4 regions of the Paenibacillus sp. Marseille-Q7038 genome follow, and region 1 is predicted to be linked to each of the others. Evidence: a T-box and tRNA genes for the amino acid it is inferred to sense, from the RefSeq annotation. Region 1 holds a T-box; the other regions hold tRNA genes.

The links. A T-box is a leader RNA that pairs with one kind of tRNA and senses whether it is charged. The one in region 1 lies ahead of tyrS (tyrosine--tRNA ligase), so its partner is inferred to be a tRNA-Tyr.
Region 2: it has a tRNA-Tyr gene. The T-box ahead of tyrS (tyrosine--tRNA ligase) is inferred to sense a tRNA for this amino acid. The anticodon was not compared.
Region 3: it has a tRNA-Tyr gene. The T-box ahead of tyrS (tyrosine--tRNA ligase) is inferred to sense a tRNA for this amino acid. The anticodon was not compared.
Region 4: it has a tRNA-Tyr gene. The T-box ahead of tyrS (tyrosine--tRNA ligase) is inferred to sense a tRNA for this amino acid. The anticodon was not compared.

Annotation. Positions count from the first base shown of each region.
Region 1 is NZ_CBCOOM010000001.1:683,691-691,103, forward strand. It holds gene ACWPWY_RS03355 (glycoside hydrolase family 28 protein) at 1-695, shown strand, start outside; gene ACWPWY_RS03360 (AraC family transcriptional regulator) at 700-1,545, opposite strand; gene ACWPWY_RS03365 (pectinesterase family protein) at 1,672-2,586, shown strand; gene ACWPWY_RS03370 (glycoside hydrolase family 88/105 protein) at 2,599-3,699, shown strand; gene ACWPWY_RS03375 (MFS transporter) at 3,827-5,287, opposite strand; T-box leader at 5,467-5,698, shown strand; gene tyrS (tyrosine--tRNA ligase) at 5,795-7,054, shown strand; tRNA gene ACWPWY_RS03385 (tRNA-Lys) at 7,311-7,383, shown strand.
Region 2 is NZ_CBCOOM010000002.1:1,116,370-1,123,782, reverse strand. It holds gene ACWPWY_RS22475 (PspA/IM30 family protein) at 135-833, opposite strand; gene ACWPWY_RS22470 (PspC domain-containing protein) at 835-1,281, opposite strand; gene ACWPWY_RS22465 (PspA/IM30 family protein) at 1,288-1,959, opposite strand; gene ACWPWY_RS22460 (LiaF transmembrane domain-containing protein) at 1,994-2,308, opposite strand; tRNA gene ACWPWY_RS22455 (tRNA-Leu) at 2,656-2,735, opposite strand; tRNA gene ACWPWY_RS22450 (tRNA-Arg) at 2,749-2,823, opposite strand; tRNA gene ACWPWY_RS22445 (tRNA-Leu) at 2,834-2,919, opposite strand; tRNA gene ACWPWY_RS22440 (tRNA-Cys) at 2,933-3,006, opposite strand; tRNA gene ACWPWY_RS22435 (tRNA-Gly) at 3,015-3,089, opposite strand; tRNA gene ACWPWY_RS22430 (tRNA-Gln) at 3,097-3,171, opposite strand; tRNA gene ACWPWY_RS22425 (tRNA-His) at 3,190-3,265, opposite strand; tRNA gene ACWPWY_RS22420 (tRNA-Trp) at 3,302-3,375, opposite strand; tRNA gene ACWPWY_RS22415 (tRNA-Tyr) at 3,382-3,467, opposite strand; tRNA gene ACWPWY_RS22410 (tRNA-Thr) at 3,477-3,552, opposite strand; tRNA gene ACWPWY_RS22405 (tRNA-Phe) at 3,564-3,639, opposite strand; tRNA gene ACWPWY_RS22400 (tRNA-Asp) at 3,656-3,732, opposite strand; tRNA gene ACWPWY_RS22395 (tRNA-Met) at 3,744-3,817, opposite strand; rRNA gene ACWPWY_RS22390 (23S ribosomal RNA) at 3,907-6,830, opposite strand; rRNA gene ACWPWY_RS22385 (16S ribosomal RNA) at 7,205-7,413, opposite strand, start outside.
Region 3 is NZ_CBCOOM010000002.1:137,655-145,067, forward strand. It holds gene ACWPWY_RS17720 (ABC transporter substrate-binding protein) at 1-760, shown strand, start outside; gene ACWPWY_RS17725 (TauD/TfdA dioxygenase family protein) at 1,015-1,929, shown strand; tRNA gene ACWPWY_RS17730 (tRNA-Gly) at 2,002-2,072, opposite strand; tRNA gene ACWPWY_RS17735 (tRNA-Pro) at 2,082-2,155, opposite strand; tRNA gene ACWPWY_RS17740 (tRNA-Arg) at 2,165-2,241, opposite strand; tRNA gene ACWPWY_RS17745 (tRNA-Gly) at 2,251-2,325, opposite strand; tRNA gene ACWPWY_RS17750 (tRNA-Leu) at 2,334-2,420, opposite strand; tRNA gene ACWPWY_RS17755 (tRNA-Lys) at 2,434-2,506, opposite strand; tRNA gene ACWPWY_RS17760 (tRNA-Gln) at 2,518-2,592, opposite strand; tRNA gene ACWPWY_RS17765 (tRNA-His) at 2,613-2,688, opposite strand; tRNA gene ACWPWY_RS17770 (tRNA-Tyr) at 2,718-2,803, opposite strand; tRNA gene ACWPWY_RS17775 (tRNA-Thr) at 2,814-2,889, opposite strand; tRNA gene ACWPWY_RS17780 (tRNA-Asp) at 2,940-3,016, opposite strand; tRNA gene ACWPWY_RS17785 (tRNA-Met) at 3,028-3,099, opposite strand; tRNA gene ACWPWY_RS17790 (tRNA-Val) at 3,110-3,185, opposite strand; tRNA gene ACWPWY_RS17795 (tRNA-Glu) at 3,194-3,265, opposite strand; tRNA gene ACWPWY_RS17800 (tRNA-Ser) at 3,298-3,386, opposite strand; tRNA gene ACWPWY_RS17805 (tRNA-Asn) at 3,392-3,467, opposite strand; tRNA gene ACWPWY_RS17810 (tRNA-Ala) at 3,472-3,547, opposite strand; tRNA gene ACWPWY_RS17815 (tRNA-Ile) at 3,570-3,646, opposite strand; rRNA gene rrf (5S ribosomal RNA) at 3,697-3,813, opposite strand; rRNA gene ACWPWY_RS17825 (23S ribosomal RNA) at 3,949-6,880, opposite strand; rRNA gene ACWPWY_RS17830 (16S ribosomal RNA) at 7,252-7,413, opposite strand, start outside.
Region 4 is NZ_CBCOOM010000001.1:3,131,627-3,139,039, forward strand. It holds gene ACWPWY_RS14835 (zf-HC2 domain-containing protein) at 1-389, opposite strand, end outside; gene ACWPWY_RS14840 (RNA polymerase sigma factor) at 394-873, opposite strand; gene ACWPWY_RS14845 (foldase protein PrsA) at 1,160-2,257, opposite strand; gene ACWPWY_RS14850 (hypothetical protein) at 2,458-2,718, opposite strand; tRNA gene ACWPWY_RS14855 (tRNA-Gly) at 3,200-3,270, opposite strand; tRNA gene ACWPWY_RS14860 (tRNA-Pro) at 3,280-3,353, opposite strand; tRNA gene ACWPWY_RS14865 (tRNA-Leu) at 3,364-3,443, opposite strand; tRNA gene ACWPWY_RS14870 (tRNA-Arg) at 3,474-3,550, opposite strand; tRNA gene ACWPWY_RS14875 (tRNA-Gly) at 3,563-3,634, opposite strand; tRNA gene ACWPWY_RS14880 (tRNA-Leu) at 3,645-3,725, opposite strand; tRNA gene ACWPWY_RS14885 (tRNA-Lys) at 3,736-3,811, opposite strand; tRNA gene ACWPWY_RS14890 (tRNA-Gln) at 3,824-3,898, opposite strand; tRNA gene ACWPWY_RS14895 (tRNA-His) at 3,921-3,993, opposite strand; tRNA gene ACWPWY_RS14900 (tRNA-Tyr) at 4,023-4,108, opposite strand; tRNA gene ACWPWY_RS14905 (tRNA-Thr) at 4,118-4,193, opposite strand; tRNA gene ACWPWY_RS14910 (tRNA-Phe) at 4,205-4,280, opposite strand; tRNA gene ACWPWY_RS14915 (tRNA-Asp) at 4,297-4,371, opposite strand; tRNA gene ACWPWY_RS14920 (tRNA-Met) at 4,383-4,456, opposite strand; tRNA gene ACWPWY_RS14925 (tRNA-Val) at 4,466-4,541, opposite strand; tRNA gene ACWPWY_RS14930 (tRNA-Glu) at 4,550-4,621, opposite strand; tRNA gene ACWPWY_RS14935 (tRNA-Ser) at 4,654-4,742, opposite strand; tRNA gene ACWPWY_RS14940 (tRNA-Asn) at 4,748-4,823, opposite strand; tRNA gene ACWPWY_RS14945 (tRNA-Ala) at 4,828-4,903, opposite strand; tRNA gene ACWPWY_RS14950 (tRNA-Ile) at 4,926-5,002, opposite strand; rRNA gene rrf (5S ribosomal RNA) at 5,054-5,170, opposite strand; rRNA gene ACWPWY_RS14960 (23S ribosomal RNA) at 5,305-7,413, opposite strand, start outside.

The DNA.
Region 1 (7,413 bases):
ATATCCGTGTTCGAGGCTGTGTTGTCTATCATGGCCATGGAGGCGTTGTAATTGGTAGTGAAATGTCCGGCGGTGTCCGCCGCGTTCATATCACAGACTGTACTTTTATTGGTACGGATATAGGAATTCGATTTAAAAGCGCACGCGGTAGAGGAGGCATTGTCGAGGATATCATTATCCAGAATATTCGGATGAGAGAGATCGCCGGAGATGCTATATCTATGAATATGTTTTACAACGGAAATGAAGGTTCCGGCATCTGGGCAGATGATAAATATCCTATATCAGAGGAAACGCCTATTTTCCGAAACATTCGAATGGAGGGCATTATTTGTCTCGGGGCCGAGTCGGCTGTTTATGCCGGTGGACTTTCTGAAATGCCGCTTTCAAATATCGAAATATCAAGCTCAATATTCCAATGCCGTAGAGGAATAAAGCTGGCCCACGCGCAGCATTTTCAAATCAGCGATGTACAATTGTTCACGGATCATGGGCCTTTAATTGAACTTCATCAATGCCGCTGTGTGACAGCGGCGGGAGTGAAGGGAGAGAGCTGTGAGGAAGGAGAACGCCAAATCGCTGTTTTTGGAGCCGAAACGGCGGATATTACGGTCCGGCGTTCCGCTGCTGAATCCATGCAGATCATAACGGGGCAAGGTGTTTTAAAAGAAGAAATCAAATGGCTCTCCTATTAACTTTCTACTTGCCGTGTTGTTTTCGGTAACGAAGGGGAGAGGTACCCGTCAGTTTCTTGAAAGTCTTATTAAAATGATTGATATGTTCAAATCCCGTTTGCTCTGCAATCGACTGTACTTTATCGCGTGTTTCAGCAAGTCTTTTCTGAGCTTCGCGGATGCGAACGACTTGTAAATATTCTTTGAAATGGAATCCTGTTAACTTGGAAAAGATTCGGCTCAGATAGGAAGGACTGATATAAAACTGCCTTGCTAACTGCTCAAGTGTGAGCGGCTGTGCATAATGTTCATTGATATAGTTCGCAATTTCAGATACCTTGGCATGCATGGGATTTCTATCTTCGATCATGACTTTGTGGTCACTATGAAGATGGCGATCGAGGTGGATCAGCAGCTCCGTAAGTAACGAACGAACATAAGCTACATAGTGAAGGGGCTGCTCACTGCATTCCTTTAGCATTTGACGCAGAAGGTGTTCAATGAATGGTTGTTCCTTCAAGGTGAATCTTAGAAGAAGGGATTCACGAAAGGGAAGCTCCACCCCCGTACGAGGATTACCTTCCGTAAAGAATTGATGAGAGAAACTGATAAGTACACGCTCGAATTCAGGGACATCCGAACTTGCTGTGGAATGAAAATCATCTGAATTGACGACCATCATATCACCCTTTCGGGCAGTATAGACGGAACCATTCATAAAATATACTCTTTCTCCCTCTAGTAAATAGTAGAGCTCATAATAAGGGTGGCTATGAGGTCGCTTCATCGCGGAGATTCCACTTTTTTTCATCAACTGAATCGAAAAGGCGTGCTCGCCGATCATATGTTTTGGTTCAATACGATCACTCATAAGTTTATCCCTCCTTAGGAGAATAAGAAGAAGAATGATAAATAACACGAACATTTATTGGTAAATCAGAACCATTATACACAATGATGTAAACGTTCACAATAGAGAAAAGAGGTTGATGAATTCATGGACAATAAGCAGATCATCGTTGTTTCCCAACAAGGAACAGGAGACTTTGTGACGGTACAGGAGGCTGTCGATTCGGTGGGGAATGAACCTGCGGTGATTCAAGTCGAGCCAGGAATCTATAGAGAAAAAATTGTGATCCATAAAGACTTACCAGCTATTACTTTTCTAGGAAAAGATCAGAAAAACACCATTCTTACTTACAATGATAATGCACATACCCTAGGGGAAGATGGAAGTCCGCTTGGTACTTTTAAAAGTGCGAGTCTGTTTATTTATGCTCCGGACTTTATGATGGAGAATATTACGATTGTTAACAGTTCTGGTCCAGGAACAGTTCAGGCGGTTGCCGCCTTTGTAGATGCAGATCGGGCTTTGTTCAGGAAGGTACGGTTTTTAGGGGATCAAGATACCCTGTACACGGGTCCGGGTAGGCAATATTATGACCAATGTTATATTGAGGGAGACGTCGATTTTATTTTTGGACCGGCAACAGCAGTATTCGAACAGTGTCATATCCACTGTAAACGCAAAGGCGGATACATTACGGCTGCATCCACACCGGAGAATGTGGAACACGGATACGTTTTTCTGGATTGCGTGGTTACAGGAGGCGATGGGGTAGAGAATGTGTATTTAGGAAGACCATGGAGACCTTATGCGAAGGTCACCTGGGTTCGAACAAAAATGGATGCTTCCGTTCATCCTTCAGGTTGGCATAATTGGGGGGACCTAGAGAAGGAAAAAACATCTAGATATGCAGAATATGGCTCGTACGGACCGGGTGCGAATGATATGGAGCGGGTGACCTGGGCACAGCTCATAAGCAAGGAAGAAGCAAGCAATCTCACACCTGATTTTGTCTTGGGAGGTGTGGATCAGTGGCAGCCAGCAAAGCGTTCCGCACGGGTGTAGGAGGAAAGGCTAATGGGTAATCATGCGATACTGCTGGTGACGCAGTGGATCAAGAACTACCCAATGTTGATTCACTGTACCCGGGTTTCTGATCGTTGGCACTACGAACAAGGCTGCTTGTTGAAAGCTATCCACGATGTTTACAGGTATACGGGGGAGCACTATCTTTTGGAATATATCCAGACGAATATGGATCGTTATGTAGAGAACGATGGGAATATCCGTACTTACCGGGAACAGGATTATAATTTGGATCAAATCAATAACGGGAAAATACTGCTTCAACTCTATCGGCATACGGGCGAAAAAAAATATAGGCTGGCTGTAAAAAAGCTGATCTCACAAATGAACAATCAGCCGCGTACAAAATCCGGTGGATTCTGGCACAAAAAAATCTATCCCCACCAAATGTGGCTTGATGGTCATTACATGGCGATGCCGTTTCTAGCCGAGTACGGAACCATGTTTGAAGAAAGGCGTTATATTAATGAAGCAGTGCAGCAATTGATGCTGATGGAGAACAAAGCACGTGATTCACAGACCGGTCTTTTGTACCATGGATGGGATGAGAGTCGAGGTCAGAGGTGGTCAAACCCTGTAACTGGGCAATCTCCGCAGGTTTGGGGGAGGGGTATGGGCTGGTTTGCTATGGCTCTTGTGGATACATTGCCTTTTCTTGAGGGACATGAAGGGCGAGAAGAAATAGTAGCTATGCTTAAGCGTTGTTCCAAGGCAGTTCTTAACGTACAAGACACGCAGACTGGGTTATGGTATCAAGTCATGGATCAGGGCACCCGGCAGGGGAATTACCTGGAGGCTTCAGCTTCTTCTATGTTCACTTATACTCTAAAGAAAGGAAATGCACTTGGAATACTGGGCCCTGAGATGCATGAGGCTGCTAAGCGTGCTTATCAGGGGATAATAACAAAGTTCTTGTACAAAGATCGTGAGGGTATGCTGTCTGTTAAGCAGAACTGTAAAGTGGCAGGGCTTGGAGGACAGCCTTACCGGGATGGATCGTATACCTATTATGTTTCAGAGCCTATTGTAGAAGATGATCTTAAATCGCTGGGGGCTTGCATCATGGCTCTTAGTGCAGTTGAATATCTGTAGGTCGTGCATAGAATGAAGAATCATGTTATTTGTAAAATAAAAGACAGGATCATGGAGTTTACCTTAGGTAAAATTCTCGTGATCCTGTCTTCTTTTGTAGTAAAGGTTATAGGAAACTTGTATTCCCTTAATGATGTAGTACCTGATCTTTTTTCTTGTGAAAGGCAATGGTAATAGAAATAAGCAATAGGATCACTCCCGTAAATAAAAAACCTCCGATAATACTGAGAGACAGCCATCCTAATACAGAAGATCCAGCAACTACCCCTAAAGAAAAGAAGGCATAAAAGTATCCGTAAGCTTTGCCTCGCAGTTCCGCCGTGGTAGCTCTAATGAGCATCGTATTGATGGATGGGAACAAGAGGGCAAAGCCAATTCCATATAAGCCGAGTACGATGTATAGGGCGAGTGTCGTTGTTGATTGGCTAATCAGCAGCTGACTAACGCCAAGCAGGCCCATTCCAATGGCCATCGTTATCGAAGGAGCAACACGATCGAAAATACGATTCGTAGGAAGTACAAACATGAGAACAGCAATGATCCCGAACGTACTCAACAGTGTGCCGCTTAATCTTGAATCATATCCAAGCGTCTGAACATGCAGGGGTAGTAAATAAGCGATTACGCCTTGAGAGAACATTAAGAAAAATGCCCCGCAATATGCTTTTATAACCCCTATATTAAAGAACGATCCAGCTGATGTGTGGACGTTAACCTCTTTCTCTGTCTTAGACACTTTATATTTACGAAGAAAGATAACAGATAATACGGTTAGGATAAACCCCAGTACGGCTATACAAGTGAAAACGAAAGGTACCGAGGTTTTGTTTGCCATGATTCCGCTGAAAGCAGGTCCGATAATCGCGGCTAGCCCTACAAAGGTACCGGTAAAAGCCACTTTTTTGCCTTGTTCATGATTGATCGTTGTATTTGCTGAGAAGGTGAACGCAGCAGGAACAATGAGTCCAGCTACAAAACCATGAAAAATACGTACAACGATCAAAAATGTAGGTGATTCGACAAAATAATATAGCAGCAACGTACTGCTTGTTAATAGCAAACCGGCTATAAGTAATTTGAAAGGACCGATCTTATCCGTCAGAATACCAGATAAAACATTGCCCACCGTATTGGTTAATGAATACAGTCCTACCACAAAGCCTACAATAAATGTGCTTGCCCCGACAGAAGCCGCAAAAGTACTCATAACGGGCAGTTGAGCAAATAAATCGATAAAAGAAAAGAAGACAATACTATAAACAACCAGGGCAGGATTAAAAGGTTTCATCTTATATTTGGTTTGAGCTTTTTTTAGCTTAAAATCAAATACAAAATTACCGAACGGGATAAAAGCGGCAATAAATGCTGCAATAGACCACCATATGCTCCAATCGACCCGAATAGCAGCATAAAGGATCGCAAGAGCATATAAGCAGAAGATTGCCCCGTGAATACTACCCATGATCGAGACTGCTGCATCGATGCCGCCGATATACTTCATTGGCATGGCGATACATAACAAAAACAAAAATGAAAAACCATCTAATAGGCCTGTAATACGCAAAAAATTAATTGGATGTGTACGCAATTCTTTTACTCCTAATGCAAATTTTGAACATATAATTTCATTCTAACATTCTAAGGGTCGATAAAAAATGGGATGAGAGAGTAAATTATAACGTTATTGTGAAAACTTCGATTATTACACCAAACTTCAAAGGTTGACATCAAAAATTTATTTCTCTATACTGTCAATAATCTTATATATGATATACGTTGAAAGAGCCCAGTAGCAGCTTAGTCCCTGTTCTAGAAAGCCGGGGTTGATGGAACCCGGTACACACTAAGATCGCGAATTACACTCTGGAGTATCTCGGGTAATGCCGAGCGGAAGTGGCGAACGATACCTCGCGCAAAAAGCGGCATAAATGGCACACATGATGTGTAGTGTTCATTTATGCAATCTGGGTGGTACCACGGTTGTTCGATCGTCCCTATGTCTACAATAGACATAGGGACGATTTTTTTTATATTTACCGTGCTGATTTATCTCTCGTTATAAGAAAACTTACGAACCTGAAGGAGTGTTATGACTGTGAATATTATTGATGAACTGGAATGGCGGGACGCCATTAATCAACAAACGGATGCGGAAGGTCTTAAAGAATTAACGAACCAAAAATCAATATCGCTCTACTGTGGTGTAGATCCAACGGGCGATAGTATGCATATTGGTCACTTGATTCCCTTTATGGTACTCAAACGATTCCAGCTAGCTGGACATCGTCCGGTTATCCTGATCGGTGGGGCTACGGGAACCATTGGTGATCCAAGTGGACGTCAATCAGAACGTTCGTTGCAAACACTTGAAGAAGTACAAGCAAATGTGGATGCACTCACTAACCAAATGAAAAAACTGTTCATTACGGAAGGTGATAACCAAATTCGCATGGTTAACAACTATGACTGGACCCATAAGATCAATGTTATCGAATTCTTGCGCGATTATGGTAAAAACTTCAGCCTTAATTCCATGCTAGCTAAGGATGTTGTAGCAAGCAGACTCGAAAGTGGTATTTCCTTTACCGAATTTTCTTATCAAATCCTGCAGTCTCTTGATTTCTTGCATCTGTATCAGAATGAAGATGTTCAACTGCAGATCGGTGGTTCTGACCAATGGGGTAACATTACAAGCGGTCTAGATTTGATTCGGAAAAAAGAAGGAGCAGAAGCAAAAGCATTCGGTCTGACGATTCCACTGATGCTGAAAGCCGATGGTACGAAATTCGGTAAATCAGCGGGCGGTTCGATCTGGCTCGATCCGAAGAAAACAACTCCATTTGAGTTCTACCAATTCTGGGCGAACACAGATGATCGTGATGTAGTGAAATACTTGAAGTACTTTACATTCCTCTCCAAAGAGGAAATTGATGAGCTGGCTGAAAAAGTACAGACAGAGCCGCATAAACGGGAAGCTCAAAAGAAACTTGCAGAAGAAATGACAAGATTTGTACATGGCGAGGAAATGCTTGAGCAAGCGCTTCGGATTACAGCTGCCTTATTTAGCGGTGATATTAAATCCCTTACGGCAGATGAGATTGAGCAAGGGTTTAAAGAAATGCCAACTTTCGAAGCAACGAATGAACCGAAAAATATCGTAGACTGGCTTGTTGATCTCGGTATCGAGCCATCTAAGCGTCAAGCGCGTGAAGATATTACCAAAGGTGCGATTTCAATGAATGGTGAGCGAGTTACTGATGTGAACTTTGAAGTGACAGCAAGTGAAGCCATTGGTGGTCGGTTTATCATTATCCGTAAAGGTAAGAAAAACTACAGCCTAGTGAAAATGTCTTAGTAGACAATTAGACCACAGTATCCTAGTATTAGGAACCTGCAACGTTTCTGATAAGTTCTGACTAAGGTTCACTACAATCTAAAACGGCGGGACACTTTTACGTGTGCCGCCGTTTTATTATCATCAAGCTCTATACATCGGCGGTTCTATCTATGATCTAGACAAGAAAATAACGATCATTTATGATTTTTATAGCAAAAATGATTTTCATATGTTATAATAGACACATTGATTGGTTTTTAAATGAAATCGATAGGGGTTCTTAGCTCAGTTGGTAGAGCAGTTGACTCTTAATCAATTGGTCGAGGGTTCGAGTCCCTCAGAACCCATCATACCCAAATACGGCGAGTATCCGCCGT
Region 2 (7,413 bases), on a different contig from region 1:
TTAATTGCATAAAACTAAGAATGATATCCCACTGCAATTCATGTTTTTTCAGTAAAAAGGCCATACGAAGGATGAACTCCGTATGGCTTTTCCACGATACTTAGGATATCATATCCTATGATACATTGGGTAGTTTATTCTTTTGGTGCTTCAGAAGTGGAAGCTTTTCCATTTAGTTTACTTTTCAATGCTTCCAGCTGCTCATTAACTTGAAATTGTTTTTCTTGATCTACAGAATTAGGAGCATAGGAGCTGGAGCTGTAAGGTACACGCATTACATCTGCTTCTGCTTCCAGTTGCATGATTTTTTCTTCCATACGGTGGAACCCTAGTGATGCATTGCCGCTCTCAATGGAATGAACACTGTTAATTTGGGACATTTGTTTTCTTGCTTTTGCCATTTGGGCACGAGATACAAGCTCGTTACGTTTGTTGCGCATTTTGTAGAACTCATCTTTCATATCATGCAGTTGTTGTACAAGTTCTTTCGCTTGAGTCTCGGATTCAGCATGCAGATTCTGATATTCAGATACTTTTTGATCGTAATAAATTTTTTCTTCTAGAAGCTTACGTGCTACTTCTTCTTGACCATTGATCAGTGCAGATTCTGCCTGTGCTTCACGTTGTCCACCAAGACGCTCTGCTTCTTCCAAACGTTGTTTCATACGGCGCTCGTTAGCCATTTGTTTTGCAACTGTAACCTCCGCTTCACGAATCTCTGCTTCCATATCCCGAATGTACTGATTGAGCATAACGATTGGATCCTCTACTTTATCAAGTACCTCATTTACCGACGCTTTTGTCATATCTTTAATTCTTTTAAATACTCCCATTTTATAATTCTCCCTTCTCATACTTTGATAGTTTTTTACGAAGTTCTTCGTTTTCTTTTTTCAATGCTTTTTTCTCGATATCTTCCATCATGGAGTCCAAATGATCTTCTTTCGGAGCCCCAAATCCTCTATCAAAACGATTACTGTTATAACGATTGTCTCTAGGAGTTCCAAAGCCTTGTGAGTCATATCCTTGAGGGTTAGAGAATCCTCCGCCAGGGAACCCACCCATTCCAGGCCCTGGAGCATATGGATCATAAGGTGGAAAAGGTTCTTTCGGTACAACTAGTGCAGCAAGAAAGTACAGGAAGATTGGTACACCTGTAAAGAAAGTGACTAAGATAAAAATCACTCGTAGAAGAGTTGAATCCATACCTAGTGTTTGAGATAAACCGCCAAGCAATCCTGTTACTTTTTTATCACGTCTAGAGCGATATAGCTTACTCATGTATGGTTACTCCTTTCCTCCGGAATCCAACTTCTTCTTAAGCTTTGCAAGCTCTCTTTCAAGTAAGTCAGATACGGAATGCTGTAATGAATTGCGTTCTTGCTCGCCCCGACGAAGCTCACGAAGGCTTCTTGCTTCATATTCCATATCCGAGACCCGATCCTCAAGTCTTCCGAACATACCTGGAATTTGAGTACCTCCCATTTTGCCCGCTCGTTCGTTCATTCGTTGCTGGAGCTGTATCGTCTGCATTCGTGCATAATAGTACTGACGTTTGCTATAGACCGTTTGGTATTCGGTCTTTAAGTGATCGAGTTGTTCTTCTAGCTCCGTTAATGCATCTCTGCTCTGTTCATAAAGTCCGATATATTGGTTGTATTTTTCTTCATATAGCATTTTTTCTTGTAGAGCCAGTTTAGCAAGATGATCTTCCTCTGCTTTTAGCGCAAGAAGTGCTTGCTCTTCTCGTTTAATGATCATAGCTTTGGCTTCATCTACCTGCTGCTTCAATTGTCTTGTGTGACGTGAATATTGTGCATGCAGTTTTTCTACCTCACCGATCTCATTTCTTGTATCCATGAGAAATTGGTCGATCATTTTCACAGGATCTTGACTTTGCTCTAAATGTTCATTAATTGTAGCTGCGGTTATATCCCGCATTCGGCGAAACACACTCATTCTTGTTTACCTCCCTTTTCTCTATTCGTCTTCCTTAATACCTTTTTAATCCTCTACCTCTTAACATCGATATACCGAAGATGATAAGTCCGATGGCAAGAAGCGGTCCGATAAGCCATGCAAGTTTACTGAGCAAGTAAAGTACGCCGATAATCAGTATGATGTAACCAAAAAGCGCATTCCCTCTTTTTATACCGTAATATCCGATCGCAATCATAATCACCGGTATTAGGTAGCTCATAATCGTTCCAGAGATAAAACCGAGAAAAGGAATAAACTTACCGAGTAATATTAATGCTCCGATGGCGATCAGAATGATGGCCAAGTTTTTCTCTTTCGTGTACCTCATAATTTGTTATCACCGCCTCTTTTGTATACTACGTGTTTCTTATGTCTTTATTTTAGGTAATTTTCGCAATTTATAAAACGGACCCCGGACGGTTCTTTATCCTAGACTCAGGTCGGGGATCATCCCGGACCTTTAAGTTATCCATGATTATAACTTGACTGGGAACCTCAGATATCAACGAACTCATTTAGCCTCATAAATACCTATAGATTATTTCAAGCTCTAATCAGTTACTCCGATTTCCATTCAAACCACAAACTCATACGATACATTAACATTAACTTATGATATGAAAATAAAATAAGGGTTATATTACTGAATTCAGTAATATAACCCTTATTGATCTATGCCGGTGAAGGGACTCGAACCCCCACGGTTTCCCTCACGATTTTGAGTCGCGCGCGTCTGCCAATTCCGCCACACCGGCTTATTCTATTATATGTGCCCTAAAAGATTTGAACTCCGAAGCTTTTTGATTCGCAATCAAATACTCTATCCAGCTGAGCTAAGGGCACAGACTAGATATGCGGAAGACCAGACTTGAACTGGTACGATAGTCACCTACCGCAGGATTTTAAGTCCTGTGCGTCTGCCGATTCCGCCACTCCCGCTTATAAATAAAAATGGAGGCGCCACCCAGATTCGAACTGGGGATAAAGCTTTTGCAGAGCTGTGCCTTACCACTTGGCTATGGCGCCGTATATATTGGAGCGGACGACGGGAATCGAACCCGCGACCCTCGCCTTGGCAAGGCGATGCTCTACCGCTGAGCCACGTCCGCAAATAAATGGCTGGGGATATAGGATTTGAACCTATGCATGACGGAGTCAAAGTCCGTTGCCTTACCGCTTGGCTAATCCCCAGCAGTGATAAAGAAAAAATGGGGCGATCGATGGGACTTGAACCCACGAATGCCGGAGCCACAGACCGGTGCGTTAACCCCTTCGCCACGACCGCCATGTATTCTTTATCATGATACTAAATTTGTAAAATTGGCAGGGGCAGCAGGAATTGAACCCACACCAACGGTTTTGGAGACCGTTGTTCTACCTTTAAACTATGCCCCTAAAAACTGGTGGAGGATGATGGATTCGAACCACCGAACCCGTACGGGAGCAGATTTACAGTCTGATGCGTTTGGCCACTTCGCTAATCCTCCATATGAAACTGGTGCCGACGAGAGGACTTGAACCCCCAACCTACTGATTACAAGTCAGTTGCTCTACCAGTTGAGCTACATCGGCTAATTTTTGAATGGTGGCTCGGGACGGAATCGAACCGCCGACACGAGGATTTTCAGTCCTCTGCTCTACCGACTGAGCTACCGAGCCTTATTCAGAATAAAAATGGCGGAACTGACGGGATTCGAACCCGCGATCTCCTGCGTGACAGGCAGGCATGTTAGGCCTCTACACCACAGTTCCAGGTATTACAATTGCGGGGGCAGGATTTGAACCTGCGACCTTCGGGTTATGAGCCCGACGAGCTACCGAGTCGCTCCACCCCGCGATATTTATATGGTGGAGATTGAGGGGATCGAACCCCCGACCCTCTGCTCCCTGAAAACTAGATACGAAACAATCTTTGCGATTTATTTTTAGGATAAGCCCTCGACCGATTAGTACTGGTCAGCTCCATGCATTCCGCACTTCCACCCCCAGCCTATCTACCTCGTCGTCTTCAAGGGGTCTTACTAATTGGGAAATCTCATCTTGAGGTGGGCTTCGCGCTTAGATGCTTTCAGCGCTTATCCCTTCCATACATAGCTACCCAGCGATGCTCCTGGCGGAACAACTGGTACACCAGCGGTATGTCCATCCCGGTCCTCTCGTACTAAGGACAGCTCCTCTCAAATTTCCTACGCCCACGACAGATAGGGACCGAACTGTCTCACGACGTTCTGAACCCAGCTCGCGTACCGCTTTAATGGGCGAACAGCCCAACCCTTGGGACCTACTTCAGCCCCAGGATGCGATGAGCCGACATCGAGGTGCCAAACCTCCCCGTCGATGTGGACTCTTGGGGGAGATAAGCCTGTTATCCCCAGGGTAGCTTTTATCCGTTGAGCGATGGCCCTTCCATGCGGTACCACCGGATCACTAAGCCCGACTTTCGTCCCTGCTCGACTTGTAGGTCTCGCAGTCAAGCTCCCTTGTGCCTTTACACTCTGCGAATGATTTCCAACCATTCTGAGGGAACCTTTGGGCGCCTCCGTTACTCTTTAGGAGGCGACCGCCAGTCAAACTGCCCCCCTGACACTGTCCTCGCACCGGATCACGGTACCAAGTTAGAACCTAGATACGATCAGGGTGGTATCCCAACGTTGCCTCCACACAAGCTGGCGCTCATGCTTCTTAGGCTCCCACCTATCCTGTACAGATCGTACCCAAATCCAATATCAAGCCGCAGTAAAGCTCCATGGGGTCTTTCCGTCTTGTCGCGGGTAACCTGCATCTTCACAGGTATTAAAATTTCACCGGATCTCTCGTTGAGACAGCGCCCAAGTCGTTACGCCATTCGTGCGGGTCAGAATTTACCTGACAAGGAATTTCGCTACCTTAGGACCGTTATAGTTACGGCCGCCGTTTACTGGGGCTTCGGTTCATAGCTTCGGATTACTCCCTAACCACTCCCCTTAACCTTCCAGCACCGGGCAGGCGTCAGCCCGTATACTTCGCCTTGCGGCTTCGCACAGACCTGTGTTTTTGCTAAACAGTCGCTTGGGCCTTTTCACTGCGACCCCCTGCTATTCACACTACCGGGGTACCCCTTCTCCCGAAGTTACGGGGTCATTTTGCCGAGTTCCTTAACGAGAGTTCTTCCGCGCGCCTTAGAATTCTCTTCTCACCTACCTGTGTCGGTTTACGGTACGGGCACCTTCATCTGGCTAGAGGCTTTTCTTGGCAGTCTGAGATCATGACCTTCGCTACTGTAATTTTCACTCCCCATCACAGCCCAGCCTTAATGATGTGCGGATTTGCCTACACATCAGCCTCACTGCTTGGACAGACATCCATCAGTCTGCGTCACTACCCTACTGCGTCCCCCCATCGCTCGTAACGATTTACGGTGGTACAGGAATTTCGACCTGTTGTCCTTCGACTACGCCTTTCGGCCTCGCCTTAGGTCCCGACTTACCCTGAGCGGACGAGCCTTCCTCAGGAACCCTTAGGTTTTCGGCGGATCAGATTCTCACTGATCTTTTCGTTACTCATACCGGCATTCTCACTTGTATGCAGTCCCCAGTCCTTCCGGTCTACCTTCAACCCGGCATACAACGCTCCCCTACCCCTGATACATAGTATCAAGCCATAGCTTCGGTGGTGTGTTTAGCCCCGTTACATTTTCGGCGCAGAGTCACTCGACCAGTGAGCTATTACGCACTCTTTAAATGGTGGTCGCTTCTAAGCCAACATCCTGGTTGTCTGTGCAACTCCACATCCTTTCCCACTTAACACACACTTGGGGACCTTAGCTGATGGTCTGGGCTGTTTCCCTCTTGACAATGGATCTTAGCACTCACTGTCTGACTCCCGGAATACAAGTCTATGGCATTCGGAGTTTGACTGAGCTTGGTAACCCTTGCGGGCCCCGCACCCAATCAGTGCTCTACCTCCACGACTTACTTGTTCCGAGGCTAGCCCTAAAGCTATTTCGGGGAGAACCAGCTATCTCCGAGTTCGATTGGAATTTCTCCGCTACCCCCACCTCATCCCCGCACTTTTCAACGTGCGTGGGTTCGGGCCTCCAGTGCGTGTTACCGCACCTTCACCCTGGACAGGGGTAGATCACACGGTTTCGGGTCTACGTCCACGTACTATGTCGCCCTATTCAGACTCGCTTTCGGCGCGGCTACGGCTTTTCACCTTAACCTTGCACGGGAACGTAACTCGCCGGTTCATTCTACAAAAGGCACGCCATCACCCATAAAACGGGCTCTGACTTTTTGTAAGCACACGGTTTCAGGTTCTATTTCACTCCCCTTCCGGGGTGCTTTTCACCTTTCCCTCACGGTACTGCTTCACTATCGGTCGCTAGGGAGTATTTAGCCTTGGCAGATGGTCCTGCCGGATTCATACGAGGTTTCACGTGCCTCGCACTACTCGGGATCCGTCTCGGAGGGAACAGACTTTTGACTACAGGGCTTTTACCTTCTCTGGCGGGCCTTTCCAGACCTCTTCAACTAATCGGTTCCTTTGTAACTCCATGTGAGACGTCCCACAACCCCAACCAGCAAGCTGATTGGTTTGGGCTAATCCGCGTTCGCTCGCCGCTACTGACGGAATCACTATTGTTTTCTCTTCCTCAGGGTACTTAGATGTTTCAGTTCCCCTGGTCTGCCTTCAACTACCCTATGTATTCAGGTAGAGATAACTATCCATTACGATAGCTGGGTTTCCCCATTCGGACATCCCCGGATCAAAGCTTGCGTACAGCTCCCCGAGGCAGTATCGTTGTTCGCCACGTCCTTCATCGGCTCCTAGCGCCTAGGCATCCTCCGTGTGCTCTTAATAGCTTAACCATATTGTTCGGTATTTTTGCTGAATCTCTCCAGTTGGCATGCGCCAAAAGTCGTTCTTCATCCAAAAACCTCACTCAGCAATCTATTAATCTTCACTTGTTTAACACAAGTTCAGCTTAAAGGATATTTCTAAAATCGCAAAATTGTTTCGTTATCTAGTTTTCAATGAGCAAAGCTGTTTCACTGAAACAGCGATCATGGAATTTTGGTCTAACACAAACTGTGTAGATAAAATTACATGACTTGATTTTGAGAGATTAAACTCTCAAAACTGAACAACGAGTGAGTGTTTACTTTGCTTTCGCAAAGTAGTCCGTCGACTTTCGTCGTACGTATATTTGAATGTTTCCATTGCAGGAAACAATTCTCCATAGAAAGGAGGTGATCCAGCCGCACCTTCCGATACGGCTACCTTGTTACGACTTCACCCCAATCATCTACCCCACCTTCGACGGCTGGCTCCTTGCGGTTACCCCACCGGCTTCGGGTGTTGTAAACTCTCGTGGTGTGACGGGCGGTGTGTACAAGACCCGGGAACGTATTCACCGCGGCATGCTGATCCGCGATTACTAGCAATTCCGAC
Region 3 (7,413 bases), on a different contig from region 1:
CACGAGCGGTCCTCCTATATTGGAAGCCCTTGTATCTAATCGGATAGACCTCTCTTCTATGGGTGACGGAGCAGTGATCACTGGCTTAGCCAATCAGTTACCTTTTGAAATTATCGGACTATTAGGTGATGGAAAAGATTTAAATACTTTGATTGTTCCTATAAATAGCACGATCTCCTCTGTTGCCGATTTAAAAGGTAAAACGATCGGTGTTGCCAAGGGCACGACCAGCCATGTGTATTTAATCAAAATATTGCAGTCCATCGGTCTATCACAGGATGATGTTAAACAGATCAATCTGCAAGCAGATGATGCTTTAGCTGCTTTTGAGACAGGACAACTGGATGCTTGGATAACCCTTGATCCTTATGTAACGTTAAGTGTTGATCAGAAAAAAGCAAAAATCATTGAAGTGAAAGGCGAATTCCTCGCTCCTCTATCCATGATCGCTAGAACTGGTTTTGCCAAGGAACATCCAGAGCTCGTTACCGAGTATCTAAAGGTGTACCAAAAGACGCTCGACTGGCAGCGCGATAACCTTGACGAAGCTGCTGCTATTTATGAGAAATATTCTAAAATGCCTGCTTCTGTCATCAAGACGGTGCTAGAGCGAAGTGCCAATCAACTCTCCGCCTATACGCCTGAGGCTATACAAGCTCATGAGGCATCCTCAGAAATACTACTGAACAATAAATTTTTGAAAAAGAAGCCTGAGTTTGCAAAAGCAATTAACAATACCTTTGTTGAAGCACTGAATTAAATGAACTCTATCCTCATCTGTTTTAGTCCGAATGCTTAGAGTATAAAAGGCGCTAGAGTACTTAGAGTTACTGTGTCTCTATCTGGTCACTATCGTAAGTAGACGGGCATTAATTCTGTAAATTGTAAATTATATAATGCTATCTCTATCCTGCTTTTGACAGATCTCGTACGCCTCGTATTGTTATTGTATCTGTCCCTTATTGTAGGAAAACCATTATGGCGGGAGACCGCATACCAAGGAGGAGTTTATTCATGAATAATGTTACCCAAAACCAGGTAGTTCAGCTTGAAATCGTACCGGTAGCCGGAAGAATTGGAGCGGAAGTGAGAGGTATTGATTTATCAGAGGATCTCTTCCCTGCGGTCGTTGAATCCATACAAGAAGCTCTGCTCAGATATAAAGTCCTCTTCTTCAGGGATCAACATCAACTAGATGATGAGGGGCAAGAGCGCTTTGCCAAACTTTTAGGAGAGCTGTATGCACATCCCACTGTACCCGTAAAAGACGGAACACGAGCTGTACTTGAGCTGGATTCTGCTCATGGAGGTCGTGCTAACGCTTGGCACACAGATGTAACCTTTGTTGATGCTTATCCCAAAGCATCCATTCTGCGATCAGTAGTGATTCCTCCTGCTGGAGGGGACACGGTATGGGCCAACACGGCAGCCGCCTATGAAGATTTATCTCCTGAATTAAAAGAGCTGGCAGGCAGCCTTCGGGCAATTCACTCCAACGTTTTTGATTATGCAGCACCTGCACAAAAAGAAGTCGCAGGAGAGCAAACGCAGCGAAAGAACAATGTTTTTGCTGCAACGGTATATCAAACCGAGCATCCCGTGGTAAGAGTTCATCCCGAAACAGGGGAACGTCACTTGCTATTAGGGCAATTTGTAAGAAGAATATCGGGGCTCAGAACTGCAGATTCCGATCGAATCATCAATATTTTACAAGAGCACGTCACTAGACTTGAAAATACAGTTCGCTGGCGCTGGGCAGTGGGTGATGTGGTAGTTTGGGATAACCGAGCAACACAACATTATGCAATTAATGACTATGGTGATGAGCACCGTGTGGTACGGCGTGTTACCATTGCTGGCGATATACCGATTGGTATCGATGGTCGTAGAAGCATAACGCTCCAGCCAAAAAAAGAACAAGCAGAATAGTTCCTACTTGTTCTTGACTAATATAGTAATAATAAAAAAACCCCTTCGCGAAAGCGAAGGGGTTTACTGTGAAGCGGGTGATGGGAATCGAACCCACGCTATCAGCTTGGAAGGCTGAAGTTCTACCATTGAACTACACCCGCGTAAAAATATCGGGATGACACGATTTGAACATGCGACCCCCTGGACCCAAACCAGGTGCTCTGCCAAGCTGAGCTACATCCCGTTATTTAAATGGCGCGCCCTGAGAGATTCGAACTCCCGGCCTTTTGATTCGTAGTCAAACGCTCTATCCAGCTGAGCTAAGGGCGCAAATATGATTGGAGCGGACGACGGGAATCGAACCCGCGACCCTCGCCTTGGCAAGGCGATGCTCTACCGCTGAGCCACGTCCGCAAAATATATGGTGCGGTCGAGAGGACTCGAACCTCCACGGGGGTTAGCCCACACGGACCTGAACCGTGCGCGTCTGCCAATTCCGCCACGACCGCATATATATTAAAGTGAGCCATGAAGGGCTCGAACCTTCGACACCCTGATTAAAAGTCAGGTGCTCTACCAACTGAGCTAATGGCTCGTACTAAAAAATGGCTGGGGATATAGGATTTGAACCTATGCATGACGGAGTCAAAGTCCGTTGCCTTACCGCTTGGCTAATCCCCAACAGTGATAAGGTTTAAAAATGGGGCGATCGATGGGACTTGAACCCACGAATGCCGGAGCCACAGACCGGTGCGTTAACCCCTTCGCCACGACCGCCATATAAATAATGACTTTAAAAATAAATCTGGTGGAGGATGATGGATTCGAACCACCGAACCCGTAAGGGAGCAGATTTACAGTCTGATGCGTTTGGCCACTTCGCTAATCCTCCATAATAAAACTGGTGCCGGCGAGAGGACTTGAACCCCCAACCTACTGATTACAAGTCAGTTGCTCTACCAGTTGAGCTACACCGGCTAAATGATTACGATATATCATACTTCATATAACTGGAGTTAAGATAAAAGTGGCGGAACTGACGGGATTCGAACCCGCGATCTCCTGCGTGACAGGCAGGCATGTTAGGCCTCTACACCACAGTTCCAGGTATTACAATTGCGGGGGCAGGATTTGAACCTGCGACCTTCGGGTTATGAGCCCGACGAGCTACCGAGCTCCCACCCCGCGATATTTGATATGGTGGAGATTGAGGGGATCGAACCCCCGACCCTCTGCTTGTAAGGCAGATGCTCTCCCAGCTGAGCTAAATCTCCATATAAAGTGACCCGTAGGGGATTCGAACCCCTGTTACCTCCGTGAAAGGGAGGTGTCTTAACCCCTTGACCAACGGGCCTTACTGTATTAAACATTCTAGAAAATTCGCAACGGAGAAAGAGGGATTCGAACCCTCGAGACGCTTGTGACGCCTACACGATTTCCAATCGTGCTCCTTCGGCCAGCTCGGACACTTCTCCAGAAATGGCTCCCCGAACAGGGCTCGAACCTGTGACAACTCGATTAACAGTCGAGTGCTCTACCAACTGAGCTATCAGGGAATATTGGTGGAGCCAAGCGGGATCGAACCGCTGACCTCCTGCGTGCAAGGCAGGCGCTCTCCCAGCTGAGCTATGGCCCCATAATGGAATTATGAATTTGAATGGTGGGCCCTAGTGGACTCGAACCACCGACCTCACCCTTATCAGGGGTGCGCTCTAACCAGCTGAGCTAAGGGCCCTCATCGTTAATTGTAACGATCAGGCAAAAAAATAACCCAAAAGGGTATTCGCTTGGCGACGTCCTACTCTCCCAGGACCCTGCGGTCCAAGTACCATCGGCGCTGGAGGGCTTAACGGTCGTGTTCGGGATGGGTACGTGTGGAACCCCTCCGCTATCGCCACCAAACGAGCATTTGTGAAACAAATGCGATCCGCGTTGGTTTTGGTACATCACTATAAAGTGTGTATAAAAAAACCAATAGCGTATTCAAGGTTTTGCTCCCTGAAAACTAGATACGAAACAATCTTTGCGATTTATATTTAGGATAAGCCCTCGACCGATTAGTACTGGTCAGCTCCATGCATTGCCGCACTTCCACCCCCAGCCTATCTACCTCGTCGTCTTCAAGGGGTCTTACTAATTGGGAAATCTCATCTTGAGGTGGGCTTCGCGCTTAGATGCTTTCAGCGCTTATCCCTTCCATACATAGCTACCCAGCGATGCTCCTGGCGGAACAACTGGTACACCAGCGGTATGTCCATCCCGGTCCTCTCGTACTAAGGACAGCTCCTCTCAAATTTCCTACGCCCACGACAGATAGGGACCGAACTGTCTCACGACGTTCTGAACCCAGCTCGCGTACCGCTTTAATGGGCGAACAGCCCAACCCTTGGGACCTACTTCAGCCCCAGGATGCGATGAGCCGACATCGAGGTGCCAAACCTCCCCGTCGATGTGGACTCTTGGGGGAGATAAGCCTGTTATCCCCAGGGTAGCTTTTATCCGTTGAGCGATGGCCCTTCCATGCGGTACCACCGGATCACTAAGCCCGACTTTCGTCCCTGCTCGACTTGTAGGTCTCGCAGTCAAGCTCCCTTGTGCCTTTACACTCTGCGAATGATTTCCAACCATTCTGAGGGAACCTTTGGGCGCCTCCGTTACTCTTTAGGAGGCGACCGCCCCAGTCAAACTGCCCACCTGACACTGTCCTCGCACCGGATCACGGTACCAAGTTAGAACCTAGATACGATCAGGGTGGTATCCCAACGTTGCCTCCACACAAGCTGGCGCTCATGCTTCTTAGGCTCCCACCTATCCTGTACAGATCGTACCCAAATCCAATATCAAGTCGCAGTAAAGCTCCATGGGGTCTTTCCGTCTTGTCGCGGGTAACCTGCATCTTCACAGGTATTAAAATTTCACCGGATCTCTCGTTGAGACAGCGCCCAAGTCGTTACGCCATTCGTGCGGGTCAGAATTTACCTGACAAGGAATTTCGCTACCTTAGGACCGTTATAGTTACGGCCGCCGTTTACTGGGGCTTCGGTTCATAGCTTCGGGACTAATCCCTAACCACTCCCCTTAACCTTCCAGCACCGGGCAGGCGTCAGCCCGTATACTTCGCCTTGCGGCTTCGCACAGACCTGTGTTTTTGCTAAACAGTCGCTTGGGCCTTTTCACTGCGACCCCCTCGTGCTATTCACACTACCGGGGTACCCCTTCTCCCGAAGTTACGGGGTCATTTTGCCGAGTTCCTTAACGAGAGTTCTTCCGCGCGCCTTAGAATTCTCTTCTCACCTACCTGTGTCGGTTTACGGTACGGGCACCTTCATCTGGCTAGAGGCTTTTCTTGGCAGTCTGAGATCATGACCTTCGCTACTGTAATTTTCACTCCCCATCACAGCCCAGCCTTAATGATGTGCGGATTTGCCTACACATCAGCCTCACTGCTTGGACAGACATCCATCAGTCTGCGTCACTACCCTACTGCGTCCCCCCATCGCTCGTAACGATTTACGGTGGTACAGGAATTTCGACCTGTTGTCCTTCGACTACGCCTTTCGGCCTCGCCTTAGGTCCCGACTTACCCTGAGCGGACGAGCCTTCCTCAGGAACCCTTAGGTTTTCGGCGGATCAGATTCTCACTGATCTTTTCGTTACTCATACCGGCATTCTCACTTGTATGCAGTCCAGCAGTCCTTCCGGTCTACCTTCAACCCGGCATACAACGCTCCCCTACCCCTGATACATAGTATCAAGCCATAGCTTCGGTGGTGTGTTTAGCCCCGTTACATTTTCGGCGCAGAGTCACTCGACCAGTGAGCTATTACGCACTCTTTAAATGGTGGTCGCTTCTAAGCCAACATCCTGGTTGTCTGTGCAACTCCACATCCTTTCCCACTTAACACACACTTGGGGACCTTAGCTGATGGTCTGGGCTGTTTCCCTCTTGACAATGGATCTTAGCACTCACTGTCTGACTCCCGGAATACAAGTCTATGGCATTCGGAGTTTGACTGAGCTTGGTAACCCTTGCGGGCCCCGCACCCAATCAGTGCTCTACCTCCACGACTTACTTGTTCCGAGGCTAGCCCTAAAGCTATTTCGGGGAGAACCAGCTATCTCCGAGTTCGATTGGAATTTCTCCGCTACCCCCACCTCATCCCCGCACTTTTCAACGTGCGTGGGTTCGGGCCTCCAGTGCGTGTTACCGCACCTTCACCCTGGACAGGGGTAGATCACACGGTTTCGGGTCTACGTCCACGTACTATGTCGCCCTATTCAGACTCGCTTTCGCAGCGCGCTACGGCTTTTCACCTTAACCTTGCACGGGAACGTAACTCGCCGGTTCATTCTACAAAAGGCACGCCATCACCCCTAAAACGGGCTCTGACTTTTTGTAAGCACACGGTTTCAGGTTCTATTTCACTCCCCTTCCGGGGTGCTTTTCACCTTTCCCTCACGGTACTGTTTCACTATCGGTCGCTAGGGAGTATTTAGCCTTGGCAGATGGTCCTGCCGGATTCATAGAGGTTTCACGTGCCTCGCACTACTCGGGATCCGTCTCGGAGGGAACAGACTTTTGACTACAGGGCTTTTACCTTCTCTGGCGGGCCTTTCCAGACCTCTTCAACTAATCGGTTCCTTTGTAACTCCATGTGAGACGTCCCACAACCCCAACCAGCAAGCTGATTGGTTTGGGCTAATCCGCGTTCGCTCGCCGCTACTGACGGAATCACTATTGTTTTCTCTTCCTCAGGGTACTTAGATGTTTCAGTTCCCCTGGTCTGCCTTCAACTACCCTATGTATTCAGGTAGAGATAACTATCCATTACGATAGCTGGGTTTCCCCATTCGGACATCCCCGGATCAAAGCTTGCGTACAGCTCCCCGAGGCAGTATCGTTGTTCGCCACGTCCTTCATCGGCTCCTAGCGCCTAGGCATCCTCCGTGTGCTCTTAATAGCTTAACCATATGCTCATTTTTGAATGATTCACTCCGGTTGGCATTCGCCAAAAGTCGTTCATCATTCAAAAATTTCGCTATGCAATCTATTAATCTTCACTTGTTTAACACAAGTTCAGCTTAAAGGATATTTCTAAAATCGCAAAATTGTTTCGTTATCTAGTTTTCAAGGAACAAAGCTGTTTCACTGAAACAGCGATCATGGAATTTTGGTCTAACACAAACTGTGTAGATAAAATTACATGACTTGATTTTGAGAGATTAAACTCTCAAAACTGAACAACGAGTGAGTGTTTACTTTGCTTTCACAAAGTGGTCCGTCGACTTTCGTCGTACGTATATTTGAATGTTTCCATTGCAGGAAACAATTCTCCATAGAAAGGAGGTGATCCAGCCGCACCTTCCGATACGGCTACCTTGTTACGACTTCACCCCAATCATCTACCCCACCTTCGACGGCTGGCTCCTTGCGGTTACCCCACCGGCTTCGGGTGTTGTAAACTCTCGTGGTGTGACGGGCGGTGTGTACAAGACCCGGGA
Region 4 (7,413 bases), 2.4 Mb from region 1:
TCGGCATGATAAACAACTCTACCATTCCATAATTCAGCTACTTCATAAACCTCAATCCGATCAGAAGGTACTTTCATGATTTGCCACTGTGTCAAACCCACGTACATTCCAAATATCAGTGAGGCAACAAGAATTCCTATGACAAAAGCTCTTAACTTGGATCGCCTCCAAACCAACCGCAGTCCTTTAATTGCTTCTGCTTCATTCTGGTTTTCTGCCACTACTGGTTGCGGAAGGCTGATCTCTGTTTTAATCCGATCCAGTTCGATACGACAACTCTCGCAATTTTGGAGATGATCTTCGACCAATTTTATAGACTCTTTACTGCATACCTCATCGTAATACAGTGGCAGCAAATCTTGTACGATCTCGCATGAGATCTCTTTCATATATTTATACCTCCTCTAATAAACACTGGATTTTCCGCTTCGCTCGATGGAATGTAACCCTAGACCAACTCTCTGTTTTCCCAAATATCTCGCTGATTTGAGCAAACGACAATTCACCAAAGACTCGTAGTGTAAATACTTCTTTATATGGTTCCTCTAGGTCATGTAAAACTTTATGAACTCGGAATGTCTGTTCCTTTGAAAGCATCATTTCTTCGATACTATGTGTACTTGATTCATCGTTTCGTTCATGTGCCACAAATCGCTTCTGCTTCTCTGCATAAGAGAAATATGTATTCTTCGCAATTTGGCAAAGCCAGACGCTGATCTTACAATTGCCTTTAAATTGGTTTATACTGCCTAATGCCTTAAAGAAAGTTTCTTGCGTAATCTCTTCAGCAATTGCCCTATCCCTACACATCGACAATACAAATCTATATACATCTTTAAAATATTGATTGAATATATTCTCAAAATCGGTCACATTTTCACCTCCTACTGAGTATTAGACTAACTAATGATCGATTCGTTACAAAGATTATCAAAAATAAGCAAGCCTAAGAGCTTGCATTAACCAATAAAACGGATTAACCACTATCTTTCTGGTTTATCTTTCATTTCTTATCGCATTAACACCGACGGAAATCGTACCGAGCTTTTATCTCATTTAAAATGTAAAAAGATAAGTATACAACGAGCCTATGGTTAGCAAAAAAAGAAGGCAACCCTATTGGTTGCCTTCTTTTCTTATCCTCTCGGAATTCCATCGTCTATTCTGTTGTTGTCGTTTCTGTAGGATCCGTGGAATCTGTAGATTCAGTAGATTCTGCTTCCTCAAGTTTATTGGTTATCTTTGCATTGGAACGCAAATCGCTTAACCATGTTGGGGAAAGTTCACTAACTTGTTGATCTACTAGTAACTTACGAATCTCTTCTTTTTTATCTTCAAGCGTTGGATTTGCAGCTTCTTTATGATCTGTTTTCTTAATGATATGGTAACCATTTTCAGTCTTCACTGGTTCACTAATTTCATTAATTTCCATGGAGAAAGCCGCTTTCTCGAACTCTTCTACCATTTGACCTTCACCGAAGAATCCTAGATCTCCGCCATTTACGGCAGAAGCTGTATCTGTAGATTTTTCTGATGCCAGGGTAGCAAAGTCTGCTCCTCCATCCAGTTCTTTCTTAATCGCTTCAGCTTCTTCCTTCGTTGCTACAAGGATATGGGAAGCTTTTACCTGCTCTGGAGTTGCAAACGAATCTTTGTTCTCCTCGTAGTACGTACTAATATCTTCGTCTGTTACCTTCGTTTGTGGCTCTAGAATTTTACGGATTTTCACTTGTATTTCCGTGTTTTCCTTGAGATTATCAAGTGTCATACCTGACTGGGCAAGAGCTGCATTCAGGGCTTCTTCACCGCCAAATTGTGTCTTAAGCGCTTCGATCTCAGCATTCACGTCTTCTTCCGTAATAGAGACATTAGCCTCCGCTGCCGCCTGATCAATCAATTCCATAGTAATCATATTATCAAGTGTGGACGCGCCTCCGAGTGCCACCAATTCGTTATATAGGTCGTCCTTCGTAATCTTGGTACCGTTAACTGAAGCCACAGCTTCGTTAGTTCCCCCAAACGGAGGCTTTATTAGTACGATTATAAGAACTACAGCAAGAACTCCTGATACAATCATCCAAACTAAGCTGCTCTTCCCTTTTGTAGCAACCTCAGAATTATCATCTGCTAACTTCTCCGTATTTTCCTCTTGTACTTCTGCCTCTGGAGAGGTTTCTTGCAGTGCTGTTTCCTGCTCTTCAGTTAAAGAGTCTTTCTTTTCTTCTTCATTATCATTTTGTAATGGTTTATTATCCAATTTTTAAAATCTCCCTTCGTGATTTCCTTCTCACTCTATTAAATATAAGGGTTTTATAAAACAAAACATTAAAATAACATAAAAAATTTAAAAAATATCAAATTTAATGACTTTTTTCAAAAGATTTGTATCGAGTATCTCTTGTGTTCACTTAGTTCTGTTCACCCGATTCCCCTACTTTCCACTTCATTAGAAAAACACTATTCCAAAATGACAAAGCTTGAAAAAATAAAATACAGCCCTAAAACAAGTACAAGAAGCACTACCGTATTAAATACGAGCACATTAACTGCCCTTCGTTTCTTATACAAAATCACGGCTATAAAACTTGTAATTATTGATAATATGGAAAACGTAATGCTAAGTACAACAGGTAAAAACATAATCGACAATAATGCAATGATCCCTAGAGTATATGAGATCCGAATCATGCCCCAGTTCTCTCCTTTTTGAACTTTCAATGGTACCTCACTCCTAAACTTCAAATACCGCCTTATTTTACCATATTGAGACTTGAAGAACCTAAAAAAACTGCACCTCCCTTGTTAGTCGTATTTAACAAGTGTGAGCGCAGTTCAACTATAGAATCGATCTATTCTTTTATTTTATTGAATTAACCTATATTTCTTCAAATCAATTAACTTATTCTTTTCATTTTTCACATTAAAACTAACAATGCACTTCATTCGCAAATAATAAAAAGAATATGTGTTACGTATGTGTATCATCAATATAACTTCCTAAGATGAGAAGATCATCTCATTCTTTTTAGTTGTTAACACCGCTTGTCACAATTACTAGCAATGTTTCTGCTGGTAATGATGGTCTTAGAAGTACAAGGTCCAGCCGAAAAAGAATTACCTCGAGTATTCAATACTTACTCCCTTATAAAGGTAAAAATAATAAAAACCCCTTCGCTTTCGCGAAGAGGTTTACAAATGAAGCGGGTGATGGGAATCGAACCCACGCTATCAGCTTGGAAGGCTGAAGTTCTACCATTGAACTACACCCGCGTATAAATATCGGGATGACACGATTTGAACATGCGACCCCCTGGTCCCAAACCAGGTGCTCTACCAAGCTGAGCTACATCCCGTAATATATGATGCCGGTGAAGGGACTCGAACCCCCACGGTTTCCCTCACGATTTTGAGTCGCGCGCGTCTGCCAATTCCGCCACACCGGCTTGTTGCTTATTTCATATTTAAAAATATAATGGCGCGCCCTGAGAGATTCGAACTCCCGGCCTTTTGATTCGTAGTCAAACGCTCTATCCAGCTGAGCTAAGGGCGCAAAAAATATAAAAGCGGACGACGGGAATCGAACCCGCGACCCTCGCCTTGGCAAGGCGATGCTCTACCGCTGAGCCACGTCCGCAATTAAAGGATGCGCGTGAAGGGACTCGAACCCCCACGTCAAAGACGCTAGATCCTAAGTCTAGTGCGTCTGCCAATTCCGCCACACGCGCATATAAATGATGGTGAGCCATGAAGGGCTCGAACCTTCGACACCCTGATTAAAAGTCAGGTGCTCTACCAACTGAGCTAATGGCTCGTACTAAAAAAATGGCTGGGGATATAGGATTTGAACCTATGCATGACGGAGTCAAAGTCCGTTGCCTTACCGCTTGGCTAATCCCCAACAGTGATAAGGTTTAAAAATGGGCGATCGATGGGACTTGAACCCACGAATGCCGGAGCCACAGACCGGTGCGTTAACCCCTTCGCCACGACCGCCATACAACGACAAACTTTGAAAATAAATCTGGTGGAGGATGATGGATTCGAACCACCGAACCCGTAAGGGAGCAGATTTACAGTCTGATGCGTTTGGCCACTTCGCTAATCCTCCATATGAAACTGGTGCCGACGAGAGGACTTGAACCCCCAACCTACTGATTACAAGTCAGTTGCTCTACCAGTTGAGCTACATCGGCTAATTTTTGAATGGTGGCTCGGGACGGAATCGAACCGCCGACACGAGGATTTTCAGTCCTCTGCTCTACCGACTGAGCTACCGAGCCTTATTCAGAATAAAAATGGCGGAACTGACGGGATTCGAACCCGCGATCTCCTGCGTGACAGGCAGGCATGTTAGGCCTCTACCACAGTTCCAGGTATTACAATTGCGGGGGCAGGATTTGAACCTGCGACCTTCGGGTTATGAGCCCGACGAGCTACCGAGTCGCTCCACCCCGCGATATTTATATGGTGGAGATTGAGGGGATCGAACCCCCGACCCTCTGCTTGTAAGGCAGATGCTCTCCCAGCTGAGCTAAATCTCCATATAAAGTGACCCGTAGGGGATTCGAACCCCTGTTACCTCCGTGAAAGGGAGGTGTCTTAACCCCTTGACCAACGGGCCTTACTGTATTAAACATTCTAGAAAATTCGCAACGGAGAAAGAGGGATTCGAACCCTCGAGACGCTTGTGACGCCTACACGATTTCCAATCGTGCTCCTTCGGCCAGCTCGGACACTTCTCCAGAAATGGCTCCCCGAACAGGGCTCGAACCTGTGACAACTCGATTAACAGTCGAGTGCTCTACCAACTGAGCTATCAGGGAATATTGGTGGAGCCAAGCGGGATCGAACCGCTGACCTCCTGCGTGCAAGGCAGGCGCTCTCCCAGCTGAGCTATGGCCCCATAATGGAATTATAAATTTGAATGGTGGGCCCTAGTGGACTCGAACCACCGACCTCACCCTTATCAGGGGTGCGCTCTAACCAGCTGAGCTAAGGGCCCTCATCGTTAATGAGTAACGATAAGGCAAAAAAATAACCCAAAAGGGTATTCGCTTGGCGACGTCCTACTCTCCCAGGACCCTGCGGTCCAAGTACCATCGGCGCTGGAGGGCTTAACGGTCGTGTTCGGGATGGGTACGTGTGGAACCCCTCCGCTATCGCCACCAAACGAGCATTTGTGTAACAAATGCGATCCGCGTTGGTTTTGGTACATCACTATAACGTGTGTATAAAACCAATAGCGTATTCAAGGAATTGCTCCCTGAAAACTAGATACGAAACGTTTTTTTGCGATTTTTATTTTAGGATAAGCCCTCGACCGATTAGTACTGGTCAGCTCCATGCATTCTTTGCACTTCCACCCCCAGCCTATCTACCTCGTCGTCTTCAAGGGGTCTTACTAATTGGGAAATCTCATCTTGAGGTGGGCTTCGCGCTTAGATGCTTTCAGCGCTTATCCCTTCCATACATAGCTACCCAGCGATGCTCCTGGCGGAACAACTGGTACACCAGCGGTATGTCCATCCCGGTCCTCTCGTACTAAGGACAGCTCCTCTCAAATTTCCTACGCCCACGACAGATAGGGACCGAACTGTCTCACGACGTTCTGAACCCAGCTCGCGTACCGCTTTAATGGGCGAACAGCCCAACCCTTGGGACCTACTTCAGCCCCAGGATGCGATGAGCCGACATCGAGGTGCCAAACCTCCCCGTCGATGTGGACTCTTGGGGGAGATAAGCCTGTTATCCCCAGGGTAGCTTTTATCCGTTGAGCGATGGCCCTTCCATGCGGTACCACCGGATCACTAAGCCCGACTTTCGTCCCTGCTCGACTTGTAGGTCTCGCAGTCAAGCTCCCTTGTGCCTTTACACTCTGCGAATGATTTCCATTCTGAGGGAACCTTTGGGCGCCTCCGTTACTCTTTAGGAGGCGACCGCCCCAGTCAAACTGCCCACCTGACACTGTCCTCGCACCGGATCACGGTACCAAGTTAGAACCTAGATACGATCAGGGTGGTATCCCAACGTTGCCTCCACACAAGCTGGCGCTCATGCTTCTCAGGCTCCCACCTATCCTGTACAGATCGTACCCAAATCCAATATCAAGGCGCAGTAAAGCTCCATGGGGTCTTTCCGTCTTGTCGCGGGTAACCTGCATCTTCACAGGTATTAAAATTTCACCGGATCTCTCGTTGAGACAGCGCCCAAGTCGTTACGCCATTCGTGCGGGTCAGAATTTACCTGACAAGGAATTTCGCTACCTTAGGACCGTTATAGTTACGGCCGCCGTTTACTGGGGCTTCGGTTCATAGCTTCGGATTGCTCCTAACCACTCCCCTTAACCTTCCAGCACCGGGCAGGCGTCAGCCCGTATACTTCGCCTTGCGGCTTCGCACAGACCTGTGTTTTTGCTAAACAGTCGCTTGGGCCTTTTCACTGCGACCCCCTCGTGCTATTCACACTACCGGGGTACCCCTTCTCCCGAAGTTACGGGGTCATTTTGCCGAGTTCCTTAACGAGAGTTCTTCCGCGCGCCTTAGAATTCTCTTCTCACCTACCTGTGTCGGTTTACGGTACGGGCACCTTCATCTGGCTAGAGGCTTTTCTTGGCAGTCTGAGATCATGACCTTCGCTACTGTAATTTTCACTCCCCATCACAGCCCAGCCTTACGATGTGCGGATTTGCCTACACATCAGCCTCACTGCTTGGACAGACATCCATCAGTCTGCGTCACTACCCTACTGCGTCCCCCCATCGCTCGTAACGATTTACGGTGGTACAGGAATTTCGACCTGTTGTCCTTCGACTACGCCTTTCGGCCTCGCCTTAGGTCCCGACTTACCCTGAGCGGACGAGCCTTCCTCAGGAACCCTTAGGTTTTCGGCGGATCAGATTCTCACTGATCTTTTCGTTACTCATACCGGCATTCTCACTTGTATACAGTCCAGCAGTCCTTCCGGTCTACCTTCAACCCGGTATACAACGCTCCCCTACCCCTGATACATAGTATCAAGCCATAGCTTCGGTGGTGTGTTTAGCCCCGTTACATTTTCGGCGCAGAGTCACTCGACCAGTGAGCTATTACGCACTCTTTAAATGGTGGTCGCTTCTAAGCCAACATCCTGGTTGTCTGTGCAACTCCACATCCTTTCCCACTTAACACACACTTGGGGACCTTAGCTGATGGTCTGGGCTGTTTCCCTCTTGACAATGGATCTTAGCACTCACTGTCTGACTCCCGGAATACAAGTCTATGGCATTCGGAGTTTGACTGAGCTTGGTAACCCTTGCGGGCCCCGCACCCAATCAGTGCTCTACCTCCACGACTTACTTGTTCCGAGGCTAGCCCTAAAGCTATTTCGGGGAGAACCAGCTATCTCCGAGTTCGATTGGAATTTCTCCGCTACCCC